Regions from separate parts of the Streptomyces sp. ITFR-16 genome, predicted to be linked through region 2. Evidence: riboswitches for the same ligand, from Rfam matches in the RefSeq annotation. Region 2 holds a riboswitch; each other region holds the start of a gene.

Region 1 (5,306 bases), 6.2 Mb from region 2:
CCTGGACACGTCCTTCGAGTCGCGCACGGCCAGCTGACGGCCGCCGAACACCGCGGTCTCCACACAGTTGTTCATTCCCGTGCTGCGGCTGCTGCGCCGCCACCGTAACGCGTGCTGTGCGAGGCAATCCGACATGACGCCCCCCTCGGGCAGTCCGGGGTCACCGACCGCCGCGGTCGAGTGCGGCGATCAGTTCCAACGAGTGCTCCGGCGACAGCGCGTGGGTCTGCAAGGTGCGGAAGGCCGAGCTGTACGCCTCGAGGTCTTCTTTCCGCTCCAGGTAGAGGCTACTCGTCAAATGGTCAAGAACGACCACGTCAAGATCAGAAGCGGTCGGAAATGAGAAGATTACGAAAGGGCTGGTGAGGCTGACATAGCCGCCGACCGAGAACGGCAGCAACTGCAGCTGTACGTGCGGGAGCTGTGCGACGCGTGCGAGATGGCGCAGCTGCTCCCGCATCACCCGGCGGCCGCCCACCTCCCTTCGCAGGACCGCCTCGTCCAGCACCGCGCTCAGCCGCAGCGGCGGATCGCTCCGCAGCACACCCTGCCGGGCGAGCCGTACCTCCACGAGTGAGTCCAGCTGTCCGGCCGGCAGCCCGTCCAGGGACGCCCGGGTCACCGCGCGGGCGTATTCGGCCGTCTGCAGCAGACCCGGCACCACCGAGGTCTCCAGCGTGCGGGCGGTGCGGGCCTGCGACTCCAGGCTGATGAAGTCGCGGTACTGGGGAGGGATGAGGCCCCGGTAGGCGTGCCACCAGCCGGCCCCGCCGCCGCCCGCCGAACCGGCGAGCGCGGCCAGGACCTCCCGCAGTTTCGGATCGTCCAGACCGTACGCGTCCAGCAGCCGGGTCACGTCCTGCGGCCGGACTCCGCTGACGCCGGTCTCGATCCGGCTCACCTTCGACTGGTGCCAGCCCAGCAGCCGTGCGGCGTCCCGGCTGGTGAGTCCCGACGCATGGCGCAGACTCCGCAGTTCCTCCCCGAGCTTGCGGCGTCGCACCGCAGGGCCATGGTGCATGAGACGGCTCCCTCCCGCTCCCTCACGAGGGGACAGTGTGGCGCCGGTGCGGGGCATCCGGGGCAGAGTTCACCGCTTTGAGCGACAGATATATGCATATCTTGGCGGATCGTCGTCACAGAGGGCAGCATCAGTGGCAATCTGGCGCGAAGCGCAACCCGGACCGCTCGCTGGGTCGGTACCGGGTGGGAAAGGGACGGCTCGCCATGGCAGACCATCAAGAAGCAAGCGTCACTCTGCCGAGCGAGCCGGTCTCGGTCTCAGCGGCCCGCAGGTACGTGGCCGGGGTCCTGGCCGACTGGGGACTCCCCGACGGTACGGAGGAGGCGGACACCATCCGGCTCATCCTCTCGGAACTCGCGACCAACGCCGTCCAGCACACCTTCGGCCAGTCACCCACCTTCACCGTGGACCTCCGGCTGGAGCGCGAGGAGCTGTTCCGTCTCGGGGTGACGGACAGTCACCCCCGCCGGCCCCAGCGGCTGCCCGCCGCGGTCCAGCAGGACAACGGCCGGGGCATGGTGATCATCCGCTCGCTGGCCAAGGAGTACGGCGGCCGGCTGACCGTCACCCCCACGGCCGACGGCGGTAAGACCGTCTGGATCGCCCTGCCGTGGCGCACCCCCGTCCAGCACTGAGCGGGCCGGTCGCCCGCCCCGGTCACGGCGTCGCGGCCGCCCGTCCGAACCCACTGCGCAGCAGCGAGCGCAGGGTCGCCGCCGCCGCACTCGTCCCTTCACCGCGATGCACCACCGAGATCGTCCGGCGGAACGTCCCCGGTTCCAGCCGGCGCACGGACAGCGGCGCAGGCGACATCGCGGCGACCATCTCCGGCACCACCGCCATCCCGATCCCCGCGCTGACCAGCGCGCACACCAGCGCATAGCCCGGCGCGACTCGCAGACCACCGCCGGCAGCGCCCCTGCCTCGGCCAGCGCGCTCTCCACCCCGCGGCGCGGCGGATGCGTGGGCGCGCTGCTGATGAGCGGCCTGCCCGCGAGTTCCGTCACCGGCAGCCTGCCGCTGCCGTCGGCCAGGACCTGCCCGACGGCCGTGACCAGCACCAGTTCCTCGACCAGCAGCGGTTCGGCGTGGACCCCGGAGGGCAGGGGCGTCGGGGCCGCCGGCTCGTAGGCGTGCGTCAGGGCGAGGTCGATCTCGCCGGCCGCGACCGCCGTCACCCCGTCCGGCGGCTCGTAGTCGGTGACCACCAGCTCCACATCCGGGTGCGCCCGGCGGAAGGCGCTGAGGACCGGGGGCAGCAGATGGATGCCGGCGGTGGTGAAGGTGCCGACCCGCAGCCGCCCGCCGGAGAGCCCGGCGAGCCGCGCCAGCTCGTGCCGGGCCTGGTCCATCTCGTCCAGGACCCGCCGGGCGCGGCCCGCCAGCAGCTCGCCGGCCGCCGTCAGCCGGGCCCCCCGGTGATGCCGCACCAGCAGCGCCGCACCCGCCTCCCGCTCCAGCTTGGCGAGCTGCTGGGAGAGCGCGGGGGCGGTGTAGCCGAGCCGGGCGGCGGCCCGGGTGATGGAACCGGCCTCGGCCACCGCCACCAGCGCGGCGAGCCGTGTCGGGTCGTACATTAAGCATTCCTTTGGGCAGACCCAGGAGATCGGAAGTACATGCTAAAGGCTCCGCTGGTCCAGGGTGGAGCCATGGACGCACAACTGACCGCCTTCGTCGGGGTCGCCGCCGCCATGGTCGCGCTCCCGGGCGCGGACTTCACCGTCGTCGTACGCAACGCCCTCGCCTCGCGCGCGGCGGGGGTGGCCGCCGCCCTCGGTGTCGCCGGCGGCCTGCTCGTGCACACCGCACTCGCCGTCGCCGGGCTGGCCGCCGTACTCGTGGCCGTACCGGTCCTCTTCCGCACCGTCCAGCTCCTGGGCGGGGCGTACGTGCTCTACCTGGGCATCAGTGCCCTCCTCGCGGCCCGGCGCCGCTCCGGACGGGCACCGGCCGAGGAGGCCGGGGACGGCGGGCAGGCCGCGCCGGGAACCCGGCGCGCGCTGCGGCAGGGCTTCCTCACCAACGCGCTGAACCCCAAGGCGCCCGTGCTCTTCCTCAGCCTCCTTCCGCAGTTCGTCCCGGCAGGGGCCGCCCCGCTGCCCAGGACGCTGCTGCTGGCCGCGATCGTCGTGGTGCTGGCGCTCATCTGGTTCCCGGCCGTGGCGCTCCTGGTGGACCGCCTGGGCCGGTGGCTGCGCCGGCCGCGGACTGCCCGGGCGATCGAGGGCGGCAGCGGCGCGGCACTCACCGCGCTGGGACTGGTGCTGGTGACCGGCCCCCTGGTGCACTGACGCGGGGCGTCAGGACACCCGGCCGTAGTAGACGCTCTTCGTCCAGATCTTCTCCAGGCGGACCACGGCGCCGGTCTTCGGCGAGTGCCAGATCTTCCCGCTGCCGGCGTAGATCCCCACGTGGTAGACGCTCCTGCCCGAGTGGAAGAAGACCAGGTCGCCGCGCTGCCGCTTGGAGGCGGAGATGTGGCGGGTCTTGTTGTACTGCTGCTGGGCCGTGCGCGGGAGCGTCTTGCCCGCCTTCTTGAACGAGTAGAGCGTGAGGCCCGAACAGTCGAAGCGGCTGGGGCCGGTGGCACCCCACCGGTAGGGCGCACCCTTCTTCGACGCGGCGATGTTGAGGGCCTTCATCGAATGGGTGGCCGCCTGGGCGTCGGTGACCGCACCGGGGACGAACAACGTGCCGCCGACGGCGGCGAGAGTCATGACCGAGGCCGTGGTGGCCCGGGCGAGCAGAGACGGGACATGAACCTGCGCAGACATGCGCAACCCTTCGTCAGCCGCCTGTGAAGGATGACCTGTCGGGTTCGGGCTGGCGAAGTTGCCCGGCCGCTGCAGCGGCTTCACCCCGAGGGTCGACCGCGGTCACGGTCGGCCCGTAGTGCTCGGGTCCTCCACTCCTGCCGATCCACTCCTGTCGACCAGGCATCCGGACGGCGGCAGGACTCGGCGTCCGCCCGGACCGCCCCGCCGCGGTGGCGGGGGCTTGTCGTCCCAGGGATCTTGACTCACCGAGTGCCGGATTTCCGAGGTGAAACGACCATATGTGAGGCTCGTCACGACTGACCTGTTCGGGTGGACAGGTGTCCTTTCGGGGAACTGGCGGCGCGCACCGCCCCGGGCCGTACCAGCGACGTAACGGGAGATTTCGCCCATCGTTCATTCCGGAAGCGCAAGTTGAGTTGTCCCTCGCGCGAGGGAATGCCTACGCCGAACGAGCGAGAAAAATCGATACCCGCGCCGGGCGTGTCGGTACGCGGAAGTCGATCAACTCGGTGGGTCGGGCGGCACGGTGATCCGCGCCGCCCGCCGCTCGCCGTCCAGTGCGCGCAGGGCCCGGGTCAACGTCGCGGTGTGGATGCGTGATTCGCCCCGCCGGTGCATCAGGGCGAGCGCGTCCCGCAGTGCGACCGCGTGCGAGGCCAGGGCCTGGGCGGCGCGCAGGGCGCCGTAGGTGTCGTCGCCGCGCGCCGGATTGATCCTGCCGAGCTGGTCGACGACTTGCAGATAGCGGTCGATGAACTCGGCCTCGGCCCGGGTCAGGGCGGGCAGCGGTGTGAACTCCGGCGGCTGCATGCCGGGTTCACCGCCCGGCCGGCGGTGGCGAGGGGACGCGGTCGCGCACGATGTGGTCGACCAGCCCGTATGCGAGGGCGCCTTCGGCGTCCAGGACGAGGTCGCGTTCGGTGTCCGCGGTGACCTGTCCGGCGGAGCGTCCCGTGTGCCGGGCGAGGATGCCGGTCAGCGTCTCGCGCATCCGGGCCAGCTCCCGCGCCTCGATCTCCAGATCGGACGGCTGTCCCTGGACGGGCTCCCGCAGTTCGGGCTGCTGTACCACCACCCGGGCCCCGGGCAGGGCGTGCCGCCGCCCGGGGGCGCCCGCCGCGAGCAGCACGGCCGCGTCGCCGCCGGCCTGGCCGAGACAGAAGGTCTCCACCTCGCAGGAGAGGAAGGACATCGTGTCGTAGACGGCGGTCATGGCGCCGAACGAGCCGCCCGGCGAGTTGATGTACAGCGAGACGGGCCGGTCGGGCGCGTCGTGCTCCAGGTACATGAACTGCGCGATCAGATCGTTGGCCGCGGTGTCGTCGACGGGCGTGCCGAGGAAGACGATCCGCTCGCCGAGGAGCTTGGAGTACGGGTCGAGCGTGCGGGTCCCCTGAGCGGTGCGCTCGGTGAATTCCGGCAGTACGTGACGGGCGGCGGGACGAAGCATGGCGAGAACCTCTCCTCCGGGCGCGCGGGGCCGGGGCACCCACGTGCCTGTCTGT
Region 2 (5,306 bases):
TCGAGTCCTGCTCGGGCGGCGGCGGCCGGATCGACCTGGGGATCCTCTCCCGTACGGACCAGGTGTGGACCTCGGACAACACCGATCCGCTGGACCGGCTCGCCATCCAGGAGGGCTTCGGGCAGATCCACCCGGCGCGGGTGATGGCGGCGTGGGTCACGGACAGCCCGAACGGCCAGCTGAACGGCCGGGTGTCCTCGCTGCGCTTCCGGTTCGTGAGCGCCATGGCCGGGGTGCTCGGCGTCGGCGGCGACCTCGCGGAGTGGAGCGACGCGGAGCTGGCCGAGGCGCGGGGCTGGGTGGAGCTGTACAAGGAGATCCGTCCCGTGGTGCAGCTGGGGGAGCTGTACCGGCTGCGTCCGCCACGCGGCGGGCTGAGCGCGGTGCAGTACGTACGGGGTGCGGAGACCGTCGTACTGATGTGGCTGGAGGCCCAGCGGTACGGGGAGCGGCCGCCGGCCCTGCGGCTGCGCGGGCTGGACCCGGAGGCGGCCTATGTCTGCGTGGACTCGGGGGTGGTGCACCACGGTTCGGCGCTGCTTCACCAGGAGGGGCTGCACACCGGGCTGCGCGGCGATCTCGATGCGGGGGTGCTGCGGCTGCGTCGCGCATGAGGGCGCGACATGTCCGTATTGAGGCTTTTAGTCGAACATGCCCTGCTTATAAGGGAGATGATCACCCTCTCGTGAGCGGGATCATATCCGTGACGGTGTGTGGCGGCGCGCCGGGCGGGTACTCCGTGCGCCGCGCGGAAAGCCAAGATCCGTAATCCACGGAGTGTGACGGGAATTCCGCGCCGGATTTCCGGTGCGGAATGCGGCGCGGAACCCATGGCTTGTTTCCGCCGTCCCGGCTCGCTTACGTTCCATGTCAATCCGGATGGAACGCCTAATCCTGCCGCCGTCCGGAATTCGCACCCACTCACCGTGTGGCAGGAGCGGGGGAACCAGGTAAGCCGCCGACCGGGAGATCCGGCCGGCTCGGGGTGAAGCCGCGCCAGGCGCGGCCGGGCATCTCCAGCCCGAACCCGACAGCTCACCTCGCAGGCGCCGGAGAGGAAATCCTTCATGCCCAATTCGGGTAAGCACCGCCGTCCCAAGTCCAGCACCATCGCCCGCGGCGTCGTCGCCGCGAGCGCCGGCGGAGCCGTCATCGCGCTTCCGCTGCTCGGCGCCACCGGTGCCCACGCCGCAGAGCAGACCGCCCCGGCCACCTCGAAGTCGGCCGCCGCGCACACCACGCCGGCCAAGGCCGCGAAGAAGCACTCCGGCACCACGACCTACTCCGTGGTCTCCGGCGACTACCTCTCCAAGATCGCCGCCGAGCACAAGCTCAAGGGCGGCTGGGAGAAGCTGTACCAGGACAACCGCGAGGTCGTCGGCGACAACCCGAGCCTGATCTTCCCGGGCATGAAGCTGACGCTCGGCGGCAAGAGCTGGGGCCACGCCTCGACCACCTCCACCCCGTCGAAGGCCGCCCCGAAGGCCGCTCCCAAGGCCCCGGCCAAGACCGAGACGAAGGCGTCCACCGCCTCCGACTCGTCCGCCTCTTCCTCCTCCGACGCCTCGTCGTCCAAGGAGACCTCGGCCCCGGCGACCCAGAGCAACGACTCCGGTTACGTCCACCCGGTCCCGGGCAACCACACCACCGCCTACCGCGCCTCCGGCTCCAACTGGTCCAGCGGCAGCCACACCGGCATCGACTTCCCCGTCGCCACCGGCACCAGCGTGAAGGCCATCACCTCCGGCACCGTCGTCACCGCCGGCTGGGGCGGCGCGTACGGCAACGAGGTCGTCATCAAGCACGCCGACGGCCACTACTCGCAGTACGGCCACATGTCCTCGCTCTCCGTCTCGGCGGGCCAGACCGTGACCGCGGGCCAGCAGGTCGGCCTCTCCGGCGCCACCGGCAACGCCACCGGCCCGCACCTGCACTTCGAGATCCGCACGGGCCCGGCCTACGGCTCGGACATCGACCCGATCGCCTACCTGGCGGCCCACGGGATCAACGTCTGATCCGAGCGGTACCGGCCCGGTGATCCGGGCCGCGGCAAGGCAGAGAGGGGCGGTGCGCGGCGGCGCACCGTCCCTCTGCTTATTCCCCCTTTACCGAAAACTGACCGGGTGGTCTATCTCACCACCCGTCAACCCCATATTACGGTCGCGTAGGTCACATTCGGCGGTGCAGGATATGCGCTTGTGGCAGACGATTCGAGAAACATCCGACAGGGCGTCATCAACCGACAGGGCGCCATCGAGTCGTACGCGGCGATTGGCGACAGCTTCACCGAGGGAGTCGGTGACCCCGGCCCGGACGGAACGTTCGTCGGCTGGGCTGACCGGCTCGCGGTACTCCTCGCGGACCAGCTCCCGGCCCCCGACGCGGCGACCGAGGCCGCGGGCTCCGCACACGGAAACTTCCGCTACGCCAATCTCGCCGTACGAGGACGCCTCCTCGACCAGATAGTCGAGGAGCAGGTGCCCCGCGCCAAGGAACTCGCCCCCGATCTGGTGAGCTTCTGCGCAGGCGGCAACGACATCATCCGGCCCGGCACCGACCCCGACGACGTGGCCGAACGCTTCGAGCGGGCGGTCGCCGAGCTGACGCAGTCCGTCGGCACCGTCATGGTCACCACCGGCTTCGACACCCGCGGCGTTCCGGTGCTGCGCCATCTGCGCGGCAAGATCGCCACGTATACCGCCCATGTGCGGTCCATCGCCGACCGCTACGACTGCCCGGTCCTCGACCTGTGGTCGCTGCGCTCCGTGCAGGACCGGCGCGCCTGGGACGGCGACCGGCTGCATCTGTCCCCCGAGGGACACACCCGGGTCGCGCTGCGCGCCGCCCAGGTCCTCGGCCTCGACGTACCTGCCGACCCCGACCAGGAGTGGCCGCCGCTGCCCCAGCGGGGAACGCTGGAGGTCCGGCGCGACGACATCCACTGGGCGCGCGAATACCTGGTGCCCTGGATCGGGCGGCGGCTGCGCGGCGAGTCCTCCGGGGACCACGTCGAGCCGAAGCGGCCCGACCTGCTCCCGCTCTGACGCATCCGCTGTCCTCAGCCGCCGGACCCACCCGTCGGGGCGGCCGGGGACAGCGGATGCGCCGGTATGCGCTCCAGCACACCGCCCGCGAAGACGTCGTACAGCGGCAGCGTCTCCAGATGCACATAGCCGATGTGGCAGTCGCAGACGGCGAGCGGACAGGCCCTCGGCCCCAGCGCCCTGCGGTAGCTGCCGTCGTACAGATTGCCCAGCTCGGCCCGGACGAAGTGGCAGCGGCGCACCGTCCCGTCCCCGTCCACCGAGATCACCGACTCACCGGTCCGGCAGGGCAGCCCGGCCGAGCGGTGCGGATGGCGGCTGTAGGGGAACAGCGGGTCGATCGCGGTCCACCGCTCCGCCTCCTCGTCCGTATAGGTGTGCCCCTCGGCGGCATTGACCCAGAGGTAGACCTGCCCGGGGAGCGCCGCCCGCAGCCGCCGCGCCTCGCCGAGGTGCTCGTCGAGACCGACGACCCCGACGCTGTGCCGGATCCCGAGGGACGTCAGCTCCGCGCACCGGTCGAGAAAGCGCTCGTACGGGGTCTGCCCCGGGTGGTACGTGCACCACAGTGCGATCTTCTCGCGGCCGGCCGCCCCCGCCTCGGCCAGCCACCGCGTCCGGCCGCTCAGATTCGTCTGGATCGCGACCCGGCGCACCTGTTCGAGCCCGGCCAGCCCGGTCATCGCCCGGCGGTACCAGGAGCGGACCAGGCCCTCGCCCCACGGGGTGAACAGCACCGAGATCCGGTCCCCGGTCTGCTCGGCCACCCACGCGGTGAACCGCTCCAGCGCGGCCCGGTCCGCCAGCAGCTGCGCCCGGCTGTCGCGCCGCTTGGCGAACGGGCAGTACGGGCAGTCGTAGTCGCACGAGGCCAGCGGGCCCCGGTAGAGGATCGTCAGCTCCACGCCGGGCTCACCTCACCTCGTACGCGGCCATCGCGGCCCGTACGGCGGGGGAGAAGAGTTCGGGGCCCAGCGCGTCGGAGTGGGCGAGTCCCTCCGGCGACAGCCGCAGCAGCCCCTCGGCTGCCGCGCCCTGATCGAGCCAGCCCCGCGCCTCGAAGCCGGCCGTCTCCGCCGGGAAGTCCTCGTACGGGGAGGTGCCGAACCGCTCGCGGTAGCCGGACAGCTCCATCCCCCCGGCCTGCAGCACCGACTGGAGGAGATGGCGGCGCCGCGCCTCGTCCCCGTCCGTGTACCGCCCCACCTCGGCGTGCGAGAAGTCCTCGGTGGCCGTGTACGCGTCGATGATCGTGCGCACCCTGCGCATCTCCACGGCGTAGTCGAAGGAGTAGTGCAGCCGCGAGGTGTACGAGCGGGCGCCGCAGCCCAGACCGATCATGCCGTCCGTCTGGCAGGCGTAGTCGTCGGGGCCGTCCGTGCGCGGGGCGTCGGCGCGGCGGAACATCCGCATCGAGACCTGCTCGTAGCCGTGGGCCAGGAGGTGGTCGCGGCCGGACCGGTAGAGGCGCAGCCGCTGCTCGTCCCAGGCCGCGTCCGCCGCGGCCGGGTCACCGGCGCCGAGCCGGCCCAGCGCGGTCAGCGGACGGACGTAGAGCGGGTAGAGGTACAGCTCCTCAGGCCGCCAGCCGAGCGCCGCGTCCAGCGAGGTGCGCCAGCTCTCCTCGGTCTGTCCGTCGATGCCGTAGATCAGGTCGATGTTGAGGACGGGTACCGAGGTGTCCCGGATCAGGCCGAGCGCCTTCTCCACATCGGCGCGGCGCTGCGGGCGGACCGCCGCCCGGGCCTCGGCCTCCACGAAGCTCTGCACCCCGATGCTGATCCTGGTCGTCCCCCGGTCGGCGAGGACGGCCAGCCGGTCGGCCGTCGCGGTCGACGGGGACGTCTCCACGGACAGCGGCACGGACCGCAGATCGGCGTCCATGCGCTTCTCCGCTATGTCGCACAGCCGCTCCAGCTCCCCCGCCGTCAGAAAGGTCGGCGTCCCGCCGCCGAACGCCGCCGCGGCGAAACGCACCGGCTCCCCGTCGCCCAGCGCGTCCCGTACGGCTGTCGCCTGCCGGTCCAGCGCGTCGAGATAGCGCGTGGTCAGCTCGTCGGGCGCGCCGATCCGGGTGAAGAGATTGCAGAAGCCGCAGCGGACCTCGCAGAACGGTATGTGCAGATAGAGGGAGAGCGCGTCCTTGCGTTCGCCGGCCCACAGGTCCCGCAGCGCGGGGCGCCCGCCGGGCAGCCGGCCGAGCGGCTCGTACGCCGTCTTGTGCGGATAGGCGTACACATAGCTCTGATACGGGCGGACGGA
Region 3 (5,306 bases), 2.9 Mb from region 2:
ACACGCCGGGCGGCAAGCACACCGTGATCGGCGGCGGCTGGCAGCAGTACGACGTGCTGACCTCGCCCGGCGACCTCAACGGCGACGGCCGGTCCGACCTCGTGGCCCGTCAGACGTCCACCGGCGACATGTACTTCTACGCGGGCGCGCCCGGCGGGAAGTTCGCCGTGAAGACCCGGATCAACACCGACTGGCGGACGTACGCCCAGATCGCCGGCGTCGGCGACATCACCGGCGACGGCATCCCCGACCTGCTCGGCCACGACCGCAACGGCGGCCTGTGGCGCTACGACGGCCTGGGCAACGGCCGCTTCGCGCCCCGGGTGAAGGTGTTCTCCGACTGGGGCTCCACCTACAACGCCATGGTGGGCGTCGGCGACCTGAGCGGCGACGGCAGGAACGACATCGTCCTGCGCGACCCGGCGGGCAATCTGTTCCGCAACAACGGCAACGGCAAGGGCTCGTTCGGCGCCCGCACCCGGATCGCCACCGGCTGGCAGACGTACAAGGGCATCTTCTGATCCCCTGAGCGGCTCCCCTCCCCGGTGACGGGGCCGCGCAGCCGATACCCGATCGGCTGCGCGGGCGGGGCGGGCTATGCTCGGGGGTGATTCGCCGAGGGCCGTTAGCTCAATTGGTCAGAGCAGCGGACTTTTAATCCGTTGGTTGTGGGTTCGAGTCCCACACGGCCTACCTCGCGGCCCCGGGCCGGCACTGCGCCGGTCCGGGGCCGCTCTGTGTCCGTGTCCGGGTGCGCCCCCGGCTCGCGTCAGACCAGGAGCTTCGTCTTCGCCCGCTGGTACTCCTCGTCCGAGATCGCGCCCTTGTCCTTGAGGTCGGCGAGTTTCGCCAGGTCCTCGACGTGGCTGCTCTTCGAGGAGCCGCCGCCCTCGCCGGTGCCGGCGGCGTCCCGTACGTACGCCTTGAATGCCGCGTCCCGCTCCTTCGCTTCCTTCACGTCGCGCTTGCTCATGGACTTGCCGCGGGCGATCACGTAGATCAGGACGCCGAGATACGGCAGCACCAGGGCCAGGATCAGCCAGCCGGCCTTGGCCCATCCGCCCAGGTCGTCGCTGCGGAAGATGTCCATGATGACCCGGAACAGCAGGAACAGCCACATGATCCACAGGAAGAACCAGAGCATCGTCCAGAACAGGTTGAGCAGGGGGTAGTCGTCCATGGTCCACTCCAGGCGCCGCGTCGAATGGCTGATTCCGAAAGCCGAATCCGAAAACAGTCATATCACCGCATTTACCCCCTCGCCCGTCGGTGGCGGCCCGCCCGCCGCGACCGTGGTCATGAGTGCGCCGAACATGCCGTAGAGTTGTGTTTACCGACGCGGGGTGGAGCAGCTCGGTAGCTCGCTGGGCTCATAACCCAGAGGTCGCAGGTTCAAATCCTGTCCCCGCTACTGAAGAATCAGGCCCGGCATGCATACAGCGTGCCGGGCCTGATTCGTTGAGGGGTACCCCCCATTGGCCGACGAGGAGTCGCCCCGCGACTCCGGTCCGGGAAGGCTGGGAGTGGTGCGCGGTACCGTCCGCGGCCGTGGGTGCACCGGGCAGGAGACCACAGGTGGGGATGCGGGAGCAGCAGCGGAGGGGACATCCCGGAGGCGTGGGGACCCGCCGGTTCGTCCGGGCGCTGCCCGCGCTGATGATCGTCGTGGGTGTGCTGTTCGACTTCCTCACCCCGCCCGTCTTCACGGCCGTGCCGATGTTCGCGGCCGCCCCGCTGATCGCCGCTCCGTTCTTCACGCTGGGCAGCACGGTCCGGGTCGGGATCGCCGCGCTGCTCGCCGTCGCCGTGAAGGTGCTGTACGGCGGCACCCTGCCGGGCGTGGTCCTCACCAGTGAACTGCTCACCGTCCTCACGGTCTCGGTGCTCGCCGTCGTGATCAACGGGGTCGTGCGGCGCAGCAACGAGCAGCTGGCCTCGGCCCGGGTCATCGCGGAGACCGCCATGCGGGCGGTGCTGCCCACCCCGGCCGAGCGGATCGGCGGTCTCCAGGTGGCGGCGCGCTACGAGGCGGCGCAGGCGGACGAGTTCGTCGGCGGCGACCTGTTCTCGGTGACCGACACCCCGCAGGGCGTGCGGCTGGTGGTCGGTGACGTACGGGGCAAGGGGCTGGACGCGGTCGAGGCGGTGGCGATCGTCATCGGCGCGTTCCGGGAGGCGGCCGAGCAGGAGAAGTCGCTGGAGGGCGTGGCGCAGCGGCTGGAGCGCGCGCTGGCCCGCGAGTCGAGCCGGCAGGGCGGTCTCGACGCCGTCGAGGGGTTCATCACCGCCGTGCTCGCGGAGATCCCGCCGGGTGCCCCGCTGGTACGGATCGTCAACCGCGGCCACCCCGAGCCGCTGCTGCTGCACAAGGACGGGGCGCTGGAGGTGCTGGCGCCCTCGGTGCCCGCGCTGCCGCTCGGCATGGACCTGGGTGTCTGGCCGGACCGCGCGGACGAGTGGCAGCTGCCGGACGGGGGGACGCTGCTGTTCTACACGGACGGCCTCTCCGAGGCCCGCAACGCGGAGGGTGTCTTCTACGACCCGGCGGAACGGCTGCGCGGGCGGCTCTTCCCGGGGCCCGAGGAGCTGCTGTCCGCGCTGACCGACGACGTACGGCTGCACACCGGGGGCGAGTCGACGGACGACATGGCGCTGCTCGCGGTCGTCCGGCCGGCGAAGGGGCAGCCCGACCGGCGCAGGACCGTGAAGATCGTGGGTCTGGGCGAGGGTGCCGGATGACCTGCGGGGCACGGGAAGGCGCGGGCCGTGGGACGGTGCCACCGTCCGTAGTCGAAGGACACCCCTCCGCATAACATTTGACGCAACGTCAGAAATAGGGTCGTGTCCGACGGGTGTTCAACTCGCCCGATTCCACCCGGTTGTGTCCCGTAAAGTCCAGGCCAAAGACGTGAACGATCAGTGGGAACAGCTTGGAATCGGACCCGTCTGTCTATTAACGTTCGATAACGCAGCGCGGTTGTCCCAGCCGCCGTCAGTGGCGGCACCGTGCGCGAGCGCCGAATTCCGCAAGGGAACCGGGGAACCACCTACATGGGGTGAATCGGGCATCTCTGTCTTGCTCATGAGACGGAGGCACCCGTAGGAGACCTTCCTGCTCCGAACCCGTCAGCTAACCCGGTAGGCGAGAAGGAAGGAAAGGAGTGCGCCCCCGTGGCGTCCAACAAGCCTGCCCCCGAATCACCCTCCCGGTTCGTGCCCGAGTACAGCCATGACTTCACGGCCGGGCCCGGCACCGCGTTCGGTCCTGATCACGGGAGCGACTACGGCACCGATCGGGGCAGCGACTTCGGCAACGGCTTCCGCGCCGACGAGGCCGAGGCCGACCGGGCCTGGGAGGAATGGAATCCCACCGAGGAGTCCGTCCGTCCCGTGCGCGGCAAGCACCGCGTCGCCAAGCAGCGCAATGGTCTGGCCCGCAGCTCCACCGTCCTCGGCGTCGGTGTCATCGCGGCCGTCGGTGCGGGTGGCATGGCCACCGCGCAGAGCAAGCCGCCGGTCTCCATCTCTCTTCCCGATTCCATCGCGGACAATCTCCCCGACGCCAAGTCCCTCCCGGGCGTGAGCGCGTTGTTCTCGGGCGAGTCCGACGCCGGGAAGCCCGAGACCGCGACCGCCTCCGCCCCCCTGACCACCGCCGGCATCACCACCGCCGAGGCCGAGCAGGGCACCACGGACGCCGGTGAGGCGCTCCGCGCCCGCATCCTCCAGCAGGCCGAGCAGCAGCAGGGCGCCGCCGACGCCGAGGCCAAGGCGGCCGAGGAGAAGGCCGCCGCGGAGAAGGCGGCCGCCGAGGCGAAGAAGCAGCAGGACGCCGCCGAGGCCAAGGTCGCCGCCGAGAAGAAGAAGGCGGCCGAGGAGGCCAAGAAGAAGGCCGAGGCGCTGCGGCTGGCCAAGCTCGCCGCCAGCTACTCGCTGCCCACCACCTCGTACACGATCACCTCGACGTTCGGCGAGGCCGGTTCGATGTGGTCCTCCGGCTATCACACGGGCCTCGACTTCGCGGCGCCGACCGGTACGCCGATCAAGGCCATCCACAGCGGCACGATCAAGTCGGCCGGCTACTCGGGCTCGTACGGCTACCGCACGGTCCTGGAGCTGGAGGACGGCACGGAGCTGTGGTTCTGCCACCAGTCCTCGATCGATGTCGCGGTCGGCCAGAAGGTCACCACCGGCGACACCATCGGACGCGTCGGCGCGACCGGCAACGTGACCGGACCCCACCTCCACCTGGAGGTCCACACCCCCGACGGCACGGGCATCGACCCGATGGCCTGGCTGCGCGCCCGGGGCCTCACGGTCTGACCGCCCCCCGGCCGGATTCCCGGCCGCCCCGACCCCGGCAGTCCTGACGCTCACCCCCCGACGTCAGGGCTGCCGGTCTGCGCCGGCCGGCCCGCTCCCGCCGGATTGGGTGTACACGGCATGGAAAAGCGGAGCGGTCGGAACCGGTTGTTCCACCCATGACTTCACTTCGCAAGCTCGGCTCGTCCGACCTCCAGGTCTTCCCGCTCGCCCTCGGCGGCAACGTCTTCGGCTGGAGCGCGGACGAGGACCGCTCGTTCGCCGTTCTCGACGCGTACGCTGCGGCCGGCGGGAACTTCATCGACACCGCCGACGCCTACTCCTCCTGGGTGGAGGGCAACGAGGGCGGCGAGTCGGAGACGATCATCGGCAAGTGGCTGGCCGCGCGCGGCAACCGGTCCGACATCCTGGTGGCCACCAAGGTCGGCGCCCACCCCGCGTACAAGGGGCTCTCGGAGACCACCATCAAGGCCGCCGCCGAGGAGTCGCTGCGCCGGCTCGGCACCGACCACATCGACCTCTACTACACGCACTTCGACGACGAGACCGTGCCCGTCGAGGAGATCATCACCGCCCTCGACCAGCTTGTGAAGGACGGCAAGGTCCGCGAGATCGCCGCCTCCAACATCAGCCCGGAGCGGCTGCGCGCCTCGCTCGAGTTCTCCGAGCGCGAGGGGCTGGCCCGCTATGCGGCGCTCCAGCCGCACTACAACCTGGTCTCCCGCGACACCTACGAGGGCGAGCTCCAGGACACCGCGGCCGAGGCCGGGCTCGCGGCCGTCCCGTACTTCGCGCTGGCCTCCGGCTTCCTCACCGGCAAGTACCGTCCGGGGACCTCGGTGGACAGCGTCCGGGCCGGAAAGGCGGGCGCCCACCTGGATTCGGAGCGCGGACAGAAGGTCCTGGCCGCACTCGACGCGGTGGCGCGGGAGCGGGACGCGGAGATCGCGACCGTGGCGCTGGCGTGGCTCGCGTCCCGGCCG

Evidence for each region. Region 2 has a riboswitch for cyclic di-AMP ahead of RLT58_RS03715 (M23 family metallopeptidase). Riboswitches for the same ligand answer to the same signal wherever they lie in the genome.
Region 1: linked by a shared signal. The riboswitch ahead of RLT58_RS31170 (C40 family peptidase) and the one ahead of RLT58_RS03715 (M23 family metallopeptidase) in region 2 are both predicted to bind cyclic di-AMP.
Region 3: linked by a shared signal. The riboswitch ahead of RLT58_RS16590 (M23 family metallopeptidase) and the one ahead of RLT58_RS03715 (M23 family metallopeptidase) in region 2 are both predicted to bind cyclic di-AMP.

Annotation. Positions count from the first base shown of each region.
Region 1 is NZ_CP134609.1:6,993,380-6,998,685, forward strand. Features, by position in the region: gene RLT58_RS31145 (DUF397 domain-containing protein) at 1-135, opposite strand, end outside; gene RLT58_RS31150 (helix-turn-helix domain-containing protein) at 161-1,021, opposite strand; gene RLT58_RS31155 (ATP-binding protein) at 1,228-1,659, shown strand; partial or broken gene RLT58_RS31160 (LysR family transcriptional regulator) at 1,682-2,601, opposite strand; gene RLT58_RS31165 (LysE family translocator) at 2,674-3,315, shown strand; gene RLT58_RS31170 (C40 family peptidase) at 3,325-3,798, opposite strand; cyclic di-AMP (ydaO/yuaA leader) riboswitch at 3,802-3,997, opposite strand; gene RLT58_RS31175 (hypothetical protein) at 4,303-4,611, opposite strand; gene RLT58_RS31180 (ATP-dependent Clp protease proteolytic subunit) at 4,619-5,251, opposite strand.
Region 2 is NZ_CP134609.1:795,774-801,079, reverse strand. Features, by position in the region: partial or broken gene RLT58_RS03720 (alpha-galactosidase) at 1-614, shown strand, start outside; cyclic di-AMP (ydaO/yuaA leader) riboswitch at 876-1,062, shown strand; gene RLT58_RS03715 (M23 family metallopeptidase) at 1,068-2,015, shown strand; gene RLT58_RS03710 (SGNH/GDSL hydrolase family protein) at 2,199-3,044, shown strand; gene RLT58_RS03705 (STM4011 family radical SAM protein) at 3,059-3,949, opposite strand; gene RLT58_RS03700 (STM4012 family radical SAM protein) at 3,957-5,306, opposite strand, start outside.
Region 3 is NZ_CP134609.1:3,727,099-3,732,404, reverse strand. Features, by position in the region: gene RLT58_RS16615 (FG-GAP repeat domain-containing protein) at 1-521, shown strand, start outside; tRNA gene RLT58_RS16610 (tRNA-Lys) at 620-693, shown strand; gene RLT58_RS16605 (SHOCT domain-containing protein) at 770-1,180, opposite strand; tRNA gene RLT58_RS16600 (tRNA-Met) at 1,338-1,411, shown strand; gene RLT58_RS16595 (PP2C family protein-serine/threonine phosphatase) at 1,618-2,739, shown strand; cyclic di-AMP (ydaO/yuaA leader) riboswitch at 3,006-3,160, shown strand; gene RLT58_RS16590 (M23 family metallopeptidase) at 3,172-4,323, shown strand; gene RLT58_RS16585 (aldo/keto reductase) at 4,482-5,306, shown strand, end outside.